DNA from 3 places in the Kyrpidia sp. genome. Region 3 is predicted to be linked to each of the others. Evidence: predicted binding sites of a transcription regulator. Region 3 holds the regulator's gene; each other region holds the start of a gene.
What was found. Region 3 encodes LexA, which represses DNA repair genes until DNA is damaged. Its sites were predicted from a motif close to CGAACATATGTTCG; they were not measured.
Positions count from the first base shown of each region.

Region 1 (4,542 bases), on a different contig from region 3:
TGTTCCTGATTGTACCGCATTTGTTTGGCCCGTCTGCGTTCCGTTTCGCGGATGGCCGCCGCCATGGAATCGGTGATGGTATCGGCGTACATGATGACGTGGCCGTCGGCGTTTCTGGCCGCCCGGCCGATGGTCTGGATCAGAGAACGCTCGGCCCGCAAAAAACCTTCCTTGTCCGCGTCGAGAATTGCCACCAGCGAAACTTCCGGAAGATCGAGACCTTCCCGGAGAAGGTTGATCCCCACCAGCACGTCGAAGACGCCGAGGCGCAAATCCCGGAGCAACGCCATCCGTTCAATTGTTTTAATATCCGAGTGTAAATATCGGACCTTGAAACCTAACTCTTTGAGATAATCGGTCAGATCCTCCGCCATGCGCTTGGTCAGGGTGGTCACCAGCACCCGCTCGTCCCGGTTGACCCGTTTTCGGATCTCACCCACCAAGTCATCGATCTGGCCCTGGATCGGACGGACTTCCACCTTTGGATCCAATAGCCCGGTGGGACGAATGATTTGTTCCACCACCTGTTCGCTATGTTCAAGTTCATAGGGACCCGGCGTGGCCGAAACGTAGATAACCTGGTGCACCTTTTTCTCAAATTCCTCAAAGGTCAACGGGCGGTTGTCCGCCGCCGAAGGCAGGCGAAATCCGTGCTCAATCAACGTATCCTTTCGGGTTTTGTCCCCTCCGTACATCCCGTGGATCTGGGGCAATGTCACGTGGGATTCGTCGATCAGCAGCAGGAAATCGTCAGGAAAATAGTCGAACAGCGTATTCGGGGGGCTCCCCGCCGGCCTCCCCTCCAAATGCCGAGAATAGTTTTCGATGCCAGGACAAAAACCGAGTTCCTGCATCATCTCGAGATCGTAATTGGTGCGTTGCTCAAGCCGCTGAGCCTCCAGCAACTTTCCTTGACTGCGAAGCACCTCCAGTCGTTCCGCCAATTCGACGCGAATATCCCGGATCGCCCGCTCCAGGCGCTCCCGGGACGTGACAAAGTGAGAAGCCGGAAACACCGCCACGTGCTCCCGCTGCCCGACCACCTCGCCGGTGAGGACGTCCACCTCGGTGATCCGGTCAATCTCATCTCCAAACAGTTCCACCCGAACGGCCTGCTCACTCCGGGATGCGGGAAAAATCTCAATCACATCGCCACGAACTCGAAAGGTCCCGCGGACGAAATTGATATCGTTTCGTTCGTACTGCATGTCCACCAAACGGCGCAGGATCTCCCGGCGGCTTTTCTCCATGCCCACCCTGAGGGACAAAACATGGGTCCGATATTCGTCGGGATTTCCCAACCCATAGATACAGGAGACGCTGGCGACGATGATCACGTCCGACCGCTCAAATAAAGCGCTGGTGGCAGAATGGCGGAGTTTGTCAATCTCGTCGTTAATCTTGGCGTCTTTTTCGATATAGGTATCCGTATGCGGAATGTACGCTTCAGGCTGATAGTAATCATAGTAACTCACGAAATACTCGACGGCGTTATTCGGAAAAAACGCCTTGAATTCCGCAGCCAATTGGGCCGCCAAAGTCTTGTTGTGGGCGATTACCAAAGTCGGCTTATTCACTTGGGCGATGACATTGGCCATCGTATAGGTCTTGCCGGAACCCGTGACCCCCAGCAGCGTTTGATGTCGGTAACCCCGGCGGACCCCTTCGGTCAGCCGGGCGATCGCCTCGGGTTGATCTCCCCTCGGCTCATAATCAGAAACCAATTGAAACCGTCCCGCCGTCATGGACACTCCCCCTCGGCCGGCATCGGCGGCTTTCCCCACTCTCTTTATTATAATACGTCCAGGATCCAGGCGCGACCGTTCCCACAAACAAATGTACGCGAGCCCTCGGGTATGAGCCACCGCCGTTCTCGGCATTCTAACATTGCGAAAGCCCGATCTTAGATACAGGAGGCGGTCTCGATGGAGCGGCAGGACCCAAAACCGGACAACCGTGCGGACAACAGCGCGCGTAACATGGAAATTGCCAGGGAAACCAAAGAAAACCTGTTAGAAGCCGAAGATTATTTAGCGGAGCGGGGGGATTCCCTGAGCGAGGAAGAGCGCCGAAACATCGTCAACAAAAACCGGCGCCGCATGGAAAGTATCCGGGCCCATATGGAGGAAGCCATGGACGAGCTGGACGAGATCGGCGAGAACGCCAATCGGTTAGAAGATTAATTCCCACCCCCCCCCCGGAGAAGCCGGGGGGCTTTTTCCCTGCAGATCTCTACCGCCCCGGGCCCTAGGGATGCGGATCACAACGGAACGAGCTCCCGTCGATTGCCATCTCTGTGGCCGGGAACACTGCCCGGGCTTCTGCCAGGAGTTCCAGTTCCCGGCCGGCGTAACGGGGGCTCAGGTGGGTGATCACCAACTTCCCCGCCTTGGCTCGCCGGGCTAGATCGGCCGCCTCCGCCGCGGTGGAATGTCGGCTCCTGCGCGCGAGGGGCTCATCCCGGCTAAGAAATGTCGCCTCGTGCACGAGCAGATCCGCTCCCTCGGCCAAAGTCAGAGCCCCTGTACACGGCTCGGTGTCGCCCAGCAGGACCACCCGTCGACCAGGGCGGGGCGGATCGGTGACATCCCGGCCCGCCACTTTGCGCCCGCCCGGAAGCACCACCGTCTCGCCCCGTTTGAGCCGGGCATAGGCAGGCCCCGGTTCCACCCCCAACGCCAAGGCTTTTTCCGGGTGAAAGCGCCCGGGCTGCGGGGGTTCCTCCACCCGGAACCCGAGGGATTCCACCGAATGGCACAACTTCCCGCACCTGACCGTCCAGCCGCATGCAAAGGTTCGAGCCCAGCCGTCGCCGATCTCTTCCACCTCCAGTGCAAACCCGAGGTGGGTATCGGTAAACTGGAAGACACTCTCCAAATATCCCCGAAGCCCGGAAGGTCCGAAAATCGCCAGGGGGGAGGTCAGTCCCAGAAGGGAGCGGCTTGCCAGGAGGCCGGGCAAACCAAACACATGGTCGCCGTGCAGATGGGTGATAAAAACCGCCTCCAGGCGATTCCATTTAAAGGGCGACTCCGCCATTCGATGCTGGGTCCCCTCGCCGCAATCGAATAGCCACCACCGTCCGGTCCGGGGCTGCCTCAGCCCCACCGCCGACACATTCCTCTCTTTGCTCGGCGCACCGGCCCCCGTTCCTAAAAAATATAGCTCGATTCCAACTCCCTCCGATCCGCGGCAGGCTTTTTTCTAGTTTGTCCCAGTCCACCAGCCATCCGCCGTCGAGCCGTGATTTCCGCAGCCCGATACAATCGGCCAATTCCCATCTCAAGGGCCGGACAGATTAGGCGCCTGATCTGCAGGTCCGTTGATTGCGCTCGTGCGTTCAATGGTGATGTTCACCCGTCGGTTCAACGCCTGCCCCTCGGGATTGTCGTTTGAAGCCACCGGTCTCCACTCTCCGTACCCCGTGGCGGACAGGCGCTTCGGATCAATGCCCTTGGCCTGCAGGTACTCTAGCACCGTTAGCGCCCGAGCCGTGGACAACTCCCAGTTCGACGGAAACTGGGCGGTATGGATCGGACGATTGTCCGTATGCCCCTCGATCTCCAGAGGATTGCCCACCTGGGCGAGAAACGGGAGAAGGCCGTCCAACAACTTGCGGGCCTCGGGCTTGAGATCCGCCTTTCCCGTATCGAACAGGATGACGTCTCTCAGACTAATGAGCAGCCCTTTGGGTTTGTCCTCCACCACCACTTGGCCGGCGACGCCCTGTTTCTGAATGAACGACTGCAGCTGGAGCTTGATCTGGGCCAACTGGCGCTCTTCCGCCACCTGCTCCGGCGTTTTTAGAAAATCTGGCGCTGGAGGAACCTGCCCGGGCGGACCCGCCGACGGTTGGGCCGCGATGAGTCCGGTGGTGCCAAGCCCCTTGAGCTGCACCTGGTTCTGGTTATACAGCGCTTGGGACAACGAGGCGGAAAGATTGACGAATTTATACATGTCTACCTTCGACATGGTGTACATGATCACGAAAAAAATCATCAACAAGGTGATCAAATCGGAGTATGTGATCAACCAGCGTTCCTGGTTGATCTTTTCAGCCTCAGGCCGCCTACGCCGCCTCACGACTGTCGCCCTTCCTCTCCTCGACTTCGCGCCATTTCGGCGGTAAGAAAGCCTTCAATTTCTGGCCGAGCAAAGTCGGATTCTCTCCGGCCTGAATCGAGAGCACCCCTTCGATAATCAACTCCCGGATCATGATTTCTTCTTCACTGCGCAGTTTCAGTTTGGTTGCGATGGGAAAATAGATCAAGTTGGCCGATGCCACGCCGTACAAGGTAGCAATAAAAGCGGTGGCGATAAGGGGTCCGAGGGACTGTACATCGCTCAAATTGCTGAGAACGTGGACCAATCCCATCACCGTGCCGAGGATGCCCATGGTCGGCGCGTATCCGCCGGCGGACTCGAAAATCGCTACCCCTTGGCGGTGGCGATTTTCCAGAAACTGAACATCGGTCTCGAGCATGGTGCGCACCAACTCCGGATCAACCCCGTCGACGATCAATTGAATGCCTTGTTTCATAA
Region 1 covers NZ_JAILZZ010000019.1:19,144-23,685, reverse strand. The annotation lists gene uvrB (excinuclease ABC subunit UvrB) at 1-1,745, opposite strand, end outside; gene K6T64_RS08685 (small acid-soluble spore protein Tlp) at 1,926-2,183, shown strand; gene rnz (ribonuclease Z) at 2,248-3,171, opposite strand; gene K6T64_RS08675 (OmpA family protein) at 3,283-4,083, opposite strand; gene K6T64_RS08670 (flagellar motor protein) at 4,070-4,542, opposite strand, start outside.
Region 1: the regulator LexA is predicted to act here: its motif matches at 1,830-1,843, upstream of uvrB (excinuclease ABC subunit UvrB).

Region 2 (4,542 bases), on a different contig from region 3:
CCGGGGGTGAAGGAGTCTTGGATTTCAAGAAAAAAACGATCTTTTCCGAGCCTGTCTCGAAGCCATTCGGCCATCTCCCTCGCTTTCTGGTTTTGTTTCTGCAGGAGCAGAGAGGGGATTCGCCCCCTTCGGTCACCGGAAAGGACGATCAGCCCTTCCCGGTGTTCCACCAGATCTTGGTACAAGGTCCGCGGTTCTCCGCGGGGGTGGGAAAGGTGGGCTTTCGTCAAAAGGGTACAAAGTTCGGCGTATCCTTTCGCGTTCTCAGCGAGGACCGTTAGAACGGTACCGTCCTCCATCGTGACCTCTGCCCCGGAAATCGGTCGAATGCCTACTCGTTCAGCTGCCCGGTGAAAGGGAACAAGTCCCGCTACAGTATCGCGATCGGTGAGGGCCATCGCCGAAATGCCCAGCTGGGAGGCGATATCTACCAATTCCTCCGGAGCAGAGGCGCCGTTGAGAAAAGAGAAGTAAGAATGGGCATGAAGATGGACCATGGGTGATTCCTTCTTTCAGTCCCAGATTCGGTACAACCGCCACTCCTCTTTGTATCGTTTGAGGTCGAAGACCCCAAGATCCGCCGTCTGAACGCGGTAGATTCGATAGGAAGGCTCTCCTTTCCACCAAGCTCCGCTTTCTTCCCACTGATCGATAATTTCGAGGATCTGGTGGCTTTGTCCGCGGAACGAGAAAGAATCGGGCAGGCCTTTTTTCACCCGGACTGCAACGGGGCGGTCGATCAGCCGGCTCAAGAGGACAACTGGGAGCCTTTCATTGGATTTGGCGGACTCCCACACGCTTGTGAGCTGTTTTGCCAAGGATCCCACCAAGCTTGTCGTTGATTTCGCCAGGGAACGGAAAGTCCGAAACGAATCGGAGCGCGGGGGTACTTTTGCCCTAATTCGTCGATCAAAAATCGCCATGTTTGTTGCCGGAATTCGAGAGGAGGGTAGAACTCGTTCCCTCGTAAAAGCCAGCTTACCTGTTCCCCGCGAAGGGGATGAAGGTGTGTGGCGGTGAGTTGAACCCCGGAAATTCGGGTTATCTCGGGGTGCCGGCTTCGAAGGCGAATGTTTAATACCCGAGCGGATCTCCGAATTCCTTCGGGATGAGCGAGAACTTCGGGGAACAAATGCTGTTCCCAGACCCGGTTTCCTTCATCGTCGGTCCACTGGATGGCGATTCCTTGGATTCCGACTTGTTCTCGTTCAAGTCGCTTTACTAATGCATCACACAGCAGATCTAATAAAAGCTCGGTCGACTCAGTCGGGACCGCCTCCCCAGCTGGGGCTACCCAGGTTTGTGACAAGGTTTTACCGGGGTCTCGGGGAACAAAAGAATCCCCGAGCTCTCCGGCAGCAAAGTGCTGCCAAGTAAGAGCTTCAGGGCCAAACCTCCTTTGTAGCAAAACGGGGGGGATCTTCGTCAACTGCTCTCCGGTGTGCACGCCGAGTCGTTCCATCTCCTCCTTCATCTGAGGTGGAATGTGCCGAAAGAACCGAAGGGGAAGGTGGCGGACAAACTCGGCGTCATCTTCGACCCAAGCGCCGGACACCGGCGGCACCGCCATGCGAGAGGGCGGGGAGAACGCCCTCAGGCCTTCTTCGACGATGCGCAGGGAAATGGCTTCGGCTGTCGACGGACGGCCGGCGAGGCCGCTATATCCCCTCCACCCTCGATCGGGGAGTCGGCCCTTCAGGCGGGCAAATAACTCCCGCCATTGTTCCCGGGGATGCTCTGAATAAAAAGCGGCATACCATTCCTGATCTGAAACGATCTTTAACCACGGAGTCCATCCGCGGAGGATGTCCTGCATCGCATCAATCCACTTCCGGTGGTGGCGCGGGTGGAAATCCACTACGAGGGCGTCCGGTGCCAGCCGAAGAGCTTCTATTAAAGTCTTGGAAGGAGTGATTCCTAGCTCCTTCGCCGATGTGTTGTAATCAAGGATCTGACCATCTTGCACAACCAGCACCGGCCGACGATCTTCTTTTGCTTCAGCCGCAATTAACCCCACAAACACAGCATGGATCACCCAGCGTTTCTTCACCTTTTGTGCGGGTCTCCCGTACGGGGTTCCCGCAGCCCCCTCTCTTGATGTGGTGCTCTTTATTATAACGGGTAGGGAAAAGAATTGCAAACAAATGTTTGCGATAAGACGAAAACGGCGGGGAAATACGGGAAGTATTCCCCAGCCTGCCAATGATGTGGGCCAATTAGAGAACGAAGGGCAGCCAGTAGGGCAGGGTATTCGCAGCAACGCGAAGGAAATTCGAGGAAAAGAAAAGGTTAAATTTACCGTAATCGATGTCGGCGGCATCTCCAATTTTCTTGCGGTATGGTATCTTTATCGTCAGACAACTGGGTACATCGTGACCACAGGGGGCGAGCACATGTGGCGGCTGCTTGGTCTGTTGAAGCCCCACCGAGGGACGGTGGGTTTAATTCTTCCGCTTAATTTTATCCAGTCCCTATCCACGCTTTACCTGCCTAATCTCATGTCGGACATTGTGGATACGGGGATTATTCGAGGAGATGTCCCACATATCCTTCGAATTGGCCTCTGGATGCTTGCGGTGGCTGTAGGGGGCGTGGCCTGTGCTATCGCTGCGGGATGGTTGTCCTCCCAAGTGTCGTCCAATTTTGGCCGGGTGCTTCGCACCCAAGTGTTTACCCAGGTGGAAAGATTTTCTCTACAAGAGTTCAAACGGATTGGCACCGCCTCTCTTATTACCCGGACCACTAACGATATTACCCAGGTTCAGATGCTCGTCAACATGGCGCTTCGCCTCATAGTTCTCGCGCCGCTCTCGGCCATCGGCGGCATCGTGATGGCCATCCTCACCGATGCCCGGCTTTCCTTGGTCATCGTCGTAGTTGTCCCGGTGATGGGGGTCGCCTTGTGGGTGGTGCTCGGCCGTGGCATGGGCCTTTTTCGGGCGATCCAAGGTAAAATGGACGTGTTAAACCGGGTGCTCCGGGAAAGTCTCACCGGTGTCCGGGTGATTCGGGCTTTTAACCGCACGGAGTACGAACGGCGCCGGTTTGACGCCGCTAACCGCGATCTGACCGACACCACGATCCGGGTGAACCAGTTGATGGCCGCTCTCATGCCACTGATCATGTTAATCATAAATTTTTCTACTTTAGCAATCATGTGGTTCGGCAGTTTGCGCATTGACCACCTGGATTTGCAAGTGGGCAGTCTGATGGCGTTCCTCCAATATGTCATGCAGATCCTCTTTGCCGTCATGATGGTCTCGATGATCTTCTTCCTCATTCCCCGGGCCTCCGCTTCTGCCGGCCGGATTCGGGAAGTTCTGGATACGGTCCCCCAGATTCGAGATCCCGAGCCCACTGCCACGGCCCTTCCCCACGGCCAAGGGGAGTGCGCGGTGGAGTTCGAACATGTGACATTCCGGTATCCGGGGGCGGAAAAACCGGCCCTGGTGGATATCTCTTTCTGTGTCCGTCCCGGCCAGGTCACGGCGGTGATTGGGGGGACCGGTTCGGGGAAGTCGACCCTCCTCAACTTGATCCTCCGTTTTTACGATGTCGAGGAAGGTTCGGTTCGGGTGGACGGGGAGGACGTGCGCCGGATTCCCCAACGGACACTGCGAAGTCGAATCGGCTATGTGTCACAAAAGCCTGTATTGTTCTCGGGGACGGTGGAGGAGAACATCCGCTTCGGCCGGGAAGACGCGCAGGAAGAGGACGTCCGACGGGCGGCGGAGGTGGCCCAGGCGGCCGAGTTCATTGAGGAGATGCCCGGTGGCTTTCGGGGGACGATCGCCCAAGGGGGCGCTAACCTGTCCGGGGGGCAAAAGCAGCGCCTGGCCATCGCCCGGGCTTTGGTGCGACGGCCGCATATCTATCTGTTCGACGACAGCTTTTCCGCCCTCGATTTTCGAACCGATGCCCGGCTTCGGGCCGCCCTCCGGGAAGAGACCCGGGACGCGGCAGTCATTCTTGTCGCCCAGCGGATCAGTACGGTGATGGACGCCGACCAAATTGTCGTTTTGGACGAGGGGCGGTTGGTGGGTCGTGGGACCCATCGGGAACTGATACGGTCATGCCCGGTGTACCGGGAGATCGCGGCATCCCAGCTATCGGAGGAGGAGTTGGCGTGAGCGAACACAGGGAGGGAGCGCGCCGCTCGATGGGCCGCGTCGGAGGGTTTCACGGCCACGGCGGCCTGGGGATGCCGACGGAGAAGCCAAAACAGTTCGCAAGACCTTTTTGCGGCTGTTGGCCCGTTTTCGCCCTTATCGCGGGCAGTTGGCGGTGGTGGTTGTTGCGGCGGTGTTCAGTACCGTGTTCAACATCGCCACTCCCAAAATCCTCGGAGATGCCACCACAGCGATATTTGAAGAGGTGATGCAAAAAATTCGGGGCGTCCCCGGTGGAGGGGTGGATTTTTTGGGGCTCGTACGGACCCTGGCGATCTTGGCCGTTCTGTACGTGTTCAGTGCGGGCTTGACCTATGTCCAGCAGGTCCTGATGGCCCAGGCCGCCCCAAAGACTGTTTATGAGCTGAGAAAA
Region 2 covers NZ_JAILZZ010000007.1:1,476-6,017, reverse strand. The annotation lists gene K6T64_RS04490 (DNA polymerase III subunit alpha) at 1-497, opposite strand, end outside; gene K6T64_RS04485 (DUF6504 family protein) at 513-752, opposite strand; gene K6T64_RS04480 (Y-family DNA polymerase) at 749-2,050, opposite strand; gene K6T64_RS04475 (ABC transporter ATP-binding protein) at 2,394-4,130, shown strand; partial or broken gene K6T64_RS04470 (ABC transporter ATP-binding protein) at 4,160-4,542, shown strand, end outside.
Region 2: the regulator LexA is predicted to act here: its motif matches at 2,138-2,151, upstream of K6T64_RS04480 (Y-family DNA polymerase).

Region 3 (4,542 bases):
TATCTGCACGCGGCTCAGTCCTTGCGTTCCTCCGGCTTTCTCCCTAAAAGTGAGCGGGCCTAACAGTTACGTTAACTCACATCGAGTTGACAACTTTGCGCCCCTGGGGGTATAATGAGTGAGAAAATGAGTGCATTCCCCGTCCGTGAACCCCGTGATCAGTGGTGATCAGTATCGGAAGCCAAAGGGGATGATCGCGTATGTCAGATGATGTGCGGCGCAATTTGGCCCTCTTTCCCATCGGGATCGTACAGAAGTTGACCGAGTTGAGCGCTCGGCAGATTCGGTATTACGAACAGCAGGGATTGATTCAACCCATTCGCACCAAGGGCAATCAGCGCCTTTTTTCTTTCCGGGACGTCGAACGCTTGCTCGAGATCAAGAAACTGATCGATCAAGGTCTGAATATCGCGGGGATTAAAAAGGCCTTGGGACCGGCCGAAAAACCCACTGATGTCGAAGACCTTCCGAAGGAAGAGCGACTTGCGGTGGAAGGGAATCGCAACCTCACGGACCGGGACTTGCACGAGTTGCTGAAAAAAGAGCTCATCGCCCAATTGGAGCGACCGGGTAGACCGGCGTCGCTGATCCAAGGCGAGCTCTCCCGGTTTTTCCGTTAAAGAGCGAGACGATTCCCTGTCAGAGGGCGGGGAATCGTTTTGTTACATATCTGTGAAGAGAAGAAAGGAGTCCATCGATGCCACGCCAGTACACACGTGAAGACATTATGCGAATGGTGAAAGAAGAGAACGTCCGTTATATTCGCCTCCAATTTACTGACTTGCTCGGTATTATCAAAAACGTCGAAATCCCGGTGAGTCAGTTGCCCAAAGCCCTGGACAACAAGATCATGTTCGACGGTTCTTCGATCGAAGGTTTCGTCCGCATCGAGGAATCGGACATGTATTTGTATCCGGATCTCAACACTTGGCTAATATTTCCCTGGATCGGGGGAGACGGAGGGCGAGTGGCCCGGTTGATTTGCGATATTTACCTTCCGGACGGCACTCCCTTCCCCGGAGATCCCCGGGGAATTCTCAAACGAGTCCTGCGCCAAGCCCAGGACATGGGTTTCTCCACCATGAACGTCGGGCCGGAACCGGAGTTTTTCTTATTTAAGATGGACGAGTCCGGAAATCCCACCACCGAAGTGAACGATCAAGGGGGATACTTTGATCTGGCTCCGGTAGACTTGGGGGAAAACTGCCGCCGGGAGATCGTATTGGCGTTGGAACAGATGGGCTTTGAAATCGAGGCCTCCCATCACGAGGTGGCGCCTGGCCAGCATGAAATCGATTTTAAATATGCCGATGCCGTGTCGGCGGCGGACAATATCATGACCTTTAAGTTGGTGGTCAAGACGATCGCCCGGCAGCTCGGTCTGCACGCCACCTTCATGCCAAAACCGGTGTTCGGGATTAACGGATCCGGCATGCACACCCATCAATCCCTGTTCCAGGGGAGCGAGAATGCGTTCTACGATGAACGGGACGAGTTTGGCTTGAGTGAAACGGCGAAACAGTACTTGGCCGGAATCCTCGCCCATGCTCGGGCGTTCACCGCCATCGCCAACCCTACGGTGAACTCTTACAAGCGCTTGGTGCCAGGATACGAGGCGCCGGTTTACATCGCGTGGTCGTTCCAGAATCGGAGTCCCTTGGTGCGAGTGCCCGCTTCCCGGGGCTTGAGCACCCGGATCGAAGTGCGCAGCCCAGACCCGTCGGCCAATCCGTACCTCGCCTTGGCGGCCATGCTGGCTGCGGGACTGGATGGAATCCGCAACCGCATGCCCTTGCCGGAGCCGGTCAATCGCAACATTTACGTTATGACGGAAAGCGAACGCGTGCAGGCTGGGATTTTGACGCTGCCTGCCAGTTTGAAAGAAGCTCTGGATGAGCTGAGCCGGGATGAAGTCATCGTCAATGCCCTGGGGGAACACGCGTTTACACATTTTGTCGAGGCGAAATTGATTGAGTGGGATATGTTCCGCACCGCCGTCCATCCCTGGGAGCGGGACCAGTACTTGAACCTGTATTGATCGGTGCCGTAAAACAAAAGACGTGGAAGCTCGCCTTAAAGGAGACGAGCCAATGGAGTAAACAACCCCTGCAACACTCTGCAGGGGTTGTTGCCTATTGATGAAGTTCTGCGTTACTTTTGCTTCGCCAACCAGGCAGCCACTTGCTTGACTTGGTCATCGGACTGGAGTCCGCCTTTGGGAGGCATAATCGGTGGATAACCGGCTACCGGCTTCGGATTGTTGATATACTCCACCAGTTGCGCCTCGTTCATCTTGCTCCCGATGCCAAGAAGCTTGGGCCCAGTCTGACCTTCCAAATTCGCTCCGTGGCAACTCGCGCAGGATTGAGAGAAAATCTGTGCGCCCGGGTCGCTCGTATCAACGGGTCCGGAGCTACCCCCTGACCCCGAACCGCTCGCCGTGGCCTCGGTCGACCGTCCCGTTTGAATGGGGAACCAGTTGGCAAATACTCCGATGATAAAAACGAGGCCGAGAACCACCGGTAGGGCAGCCAGAGTCATGCCTTGCCATCTCTTCACACTGACGTCCTCCTGTTCTTAGACTGAGCTGAAACCATCTCTCTTCATTCTACTACTTCATCGAATCGAACGGTAGAGACCGATCACGAGGCCGAGAATTGTCACAGTCTTGTAATAGAGTGGGGTCATGGTGGAATTCTCCGGCTGAAGGCGAATGCGATCTTTCTCCTGGTAGAATCGCTTCACCGTGGCTTCGCCTTCATCTGTCATCGCCACAACAATGTCGCCGTTTTCGGCGGTGGGTTGCTGGCGAACCACCACCAAGTCACCGTCAAAAATCCCGGCCTCAATCATGCTGTCGCCGACCACTCGGAGCAAGAAGACGGGGTCTCCCCCGGTCCAGGACGCAGGGAGGGGAAAATAATCTTCGATGTTTTCGACAGCGGTGATCGGCAACCCCGCGGTAACCCGGCCCACCACTGGAGCCATGGTGACCGGCCCGACCGTTTGTGCATCCTCCTCCAGAATTTCAATGGCTCTGGGTTTCGTCGGATCCCGGCGGATGTACCCCATCTGCTCTAGCCGACCCAAGTGACGATGGACGGTGGCACTGGAAGACAAGTTCACTGCCTCGCCGATCTCCCGAACGGAAGGAGGATAGCCTTTCTCTCTCACTTCTTTCTTGATGAAATCGAGGATATCCTGCTGCCTTCTTGACAATTTCACGAACATCACCTCTTCTCATGGGTGGATCCTGCACGGATCTCGCAAACTGGACTTTGAACCAACGCTCACCTTTTGGGGCATGAGCTTTACAGGGGCACGGCGCCCATCTCTCAGCTGTCCCACGATCTCCGGAGGAAGATCCGTTCTGTCTCCGGGTCTCCCACCATCAAAGCGCTGCTCTCCCGTACCTGCACACCGTCGGGACGGATAATCGCGGGTCAAGCGCCTTCGTTCCAGGAAACCCGTCCCGAACCATCGGCCGGTGAATCGATGCCAGCGCATTGCAAGGGATGTACGGGTGCACTGGCGAAAAACCCGTATTCCTCGCTGTGCCTCCACAGCGTCAGGAGTCTGGCCAACTCTCCATACGACAACAGGGGGTACCCGGCTTTCAGCCGCCTCTTCTGCAAAGTGAGCGCCTTGTTCCAGACAAACCGCGCACATCCCCGGTATCGAGTGAGACACTGGGCCTGTTCTCTTGTCGGTTCCAGTCGACAGTGAAAGGGCTTGAGAATTTTCATGTTTCTATGATACACCCAATCTGCCAAGAAAACAAACGTATATTTGCCGAAAAAAGGAGCGGTCTTGTCTCCTTGATCTGACAGATTATCGAGAGTCAGAGAACACCTGAATGCCGCGCCTTATTCTCTTCCCGACATGATTCGAAAACCCTTGACACAAACGTTTGTTCCATCTACACTAAATACGAACATTCGTTTCGTTCTCTCTGTCGCATTCGAAGCATAGAGATGGGGGGACGAGCTGGCTCTCTGGGCGATTGTCGTCCCAACATGCTGACAGAGACAACAGATACCTAGGGAGAGGGGGAGAGAGGAGATGGGTACGCCTCTGAGGAGATCGGCCGAAAACGAGAAGGCGCAAGCGATCCGTTTCAGGGTGGATCCACGGAAGGCCGGGGCCCGAGCCTACCCTAGCCGCCACCGGGGCAGATTGGCGCGGGCAAACCGGGCGTGGAATCGGGCCGTGTTTGTGACGGGGCTTCTTGTTGTCATGGGGCTGGGGACAGCGGGAGGAGTTTTGCTGCACCACCATCCCAGGGCTGAAGCGGGAGAGGACAGAACCATCATGGTATACGAAGGGGACACCCTATGGAGCATCGCGTCACAGTACGCGGGACCCGATGTGGATGTGAGGGAGTGGATCTATCAGTTGCGCCAGCTCAACCACTTGACGGGGGAGGGCACCCTTTATCCGGGCATGATTCTTCACTTGCCCGCCTCGCAATGAAGAACCCGAATCGGTATCTAGGAGCCGTTGAGCGCCAAAGGCGCGGACGCCGCTGACAAAATCAACCTT
Region 3 covers NZ_JAILZZ010000001.1:113,761-118,302, reverse strand. The annotation lists gene K6T64_RS00630 (methionine gamma-lyase family protein) at 1-63, shown strand, start outside; gene K6T64_RS00625 (MerR family transcriptional regulator) at 201-620, shown strand; gene glnA (type I glutamate--ammonia ligase) at 698-2,038, shown strand; gene K6T64_RS00615 (c-type cytochrome) at 2,152-2,559, opposite strand; gene lexA (transcriptional repressor LexA) at 2,617-3,231, opposite strand; gene K6T64_RS00605 (helix-turn-helix domain-containing protein) at 3,444-3,746, opposite strand; gene K6T64_RS00600 (LysM peptidoglycan-binding domain-containing protein) at 4,063-4,473, shown strand; gene K6T64_RS00595 (DsbA family oxidoreductase) at 4,535-4,542, opposite strand, start outside.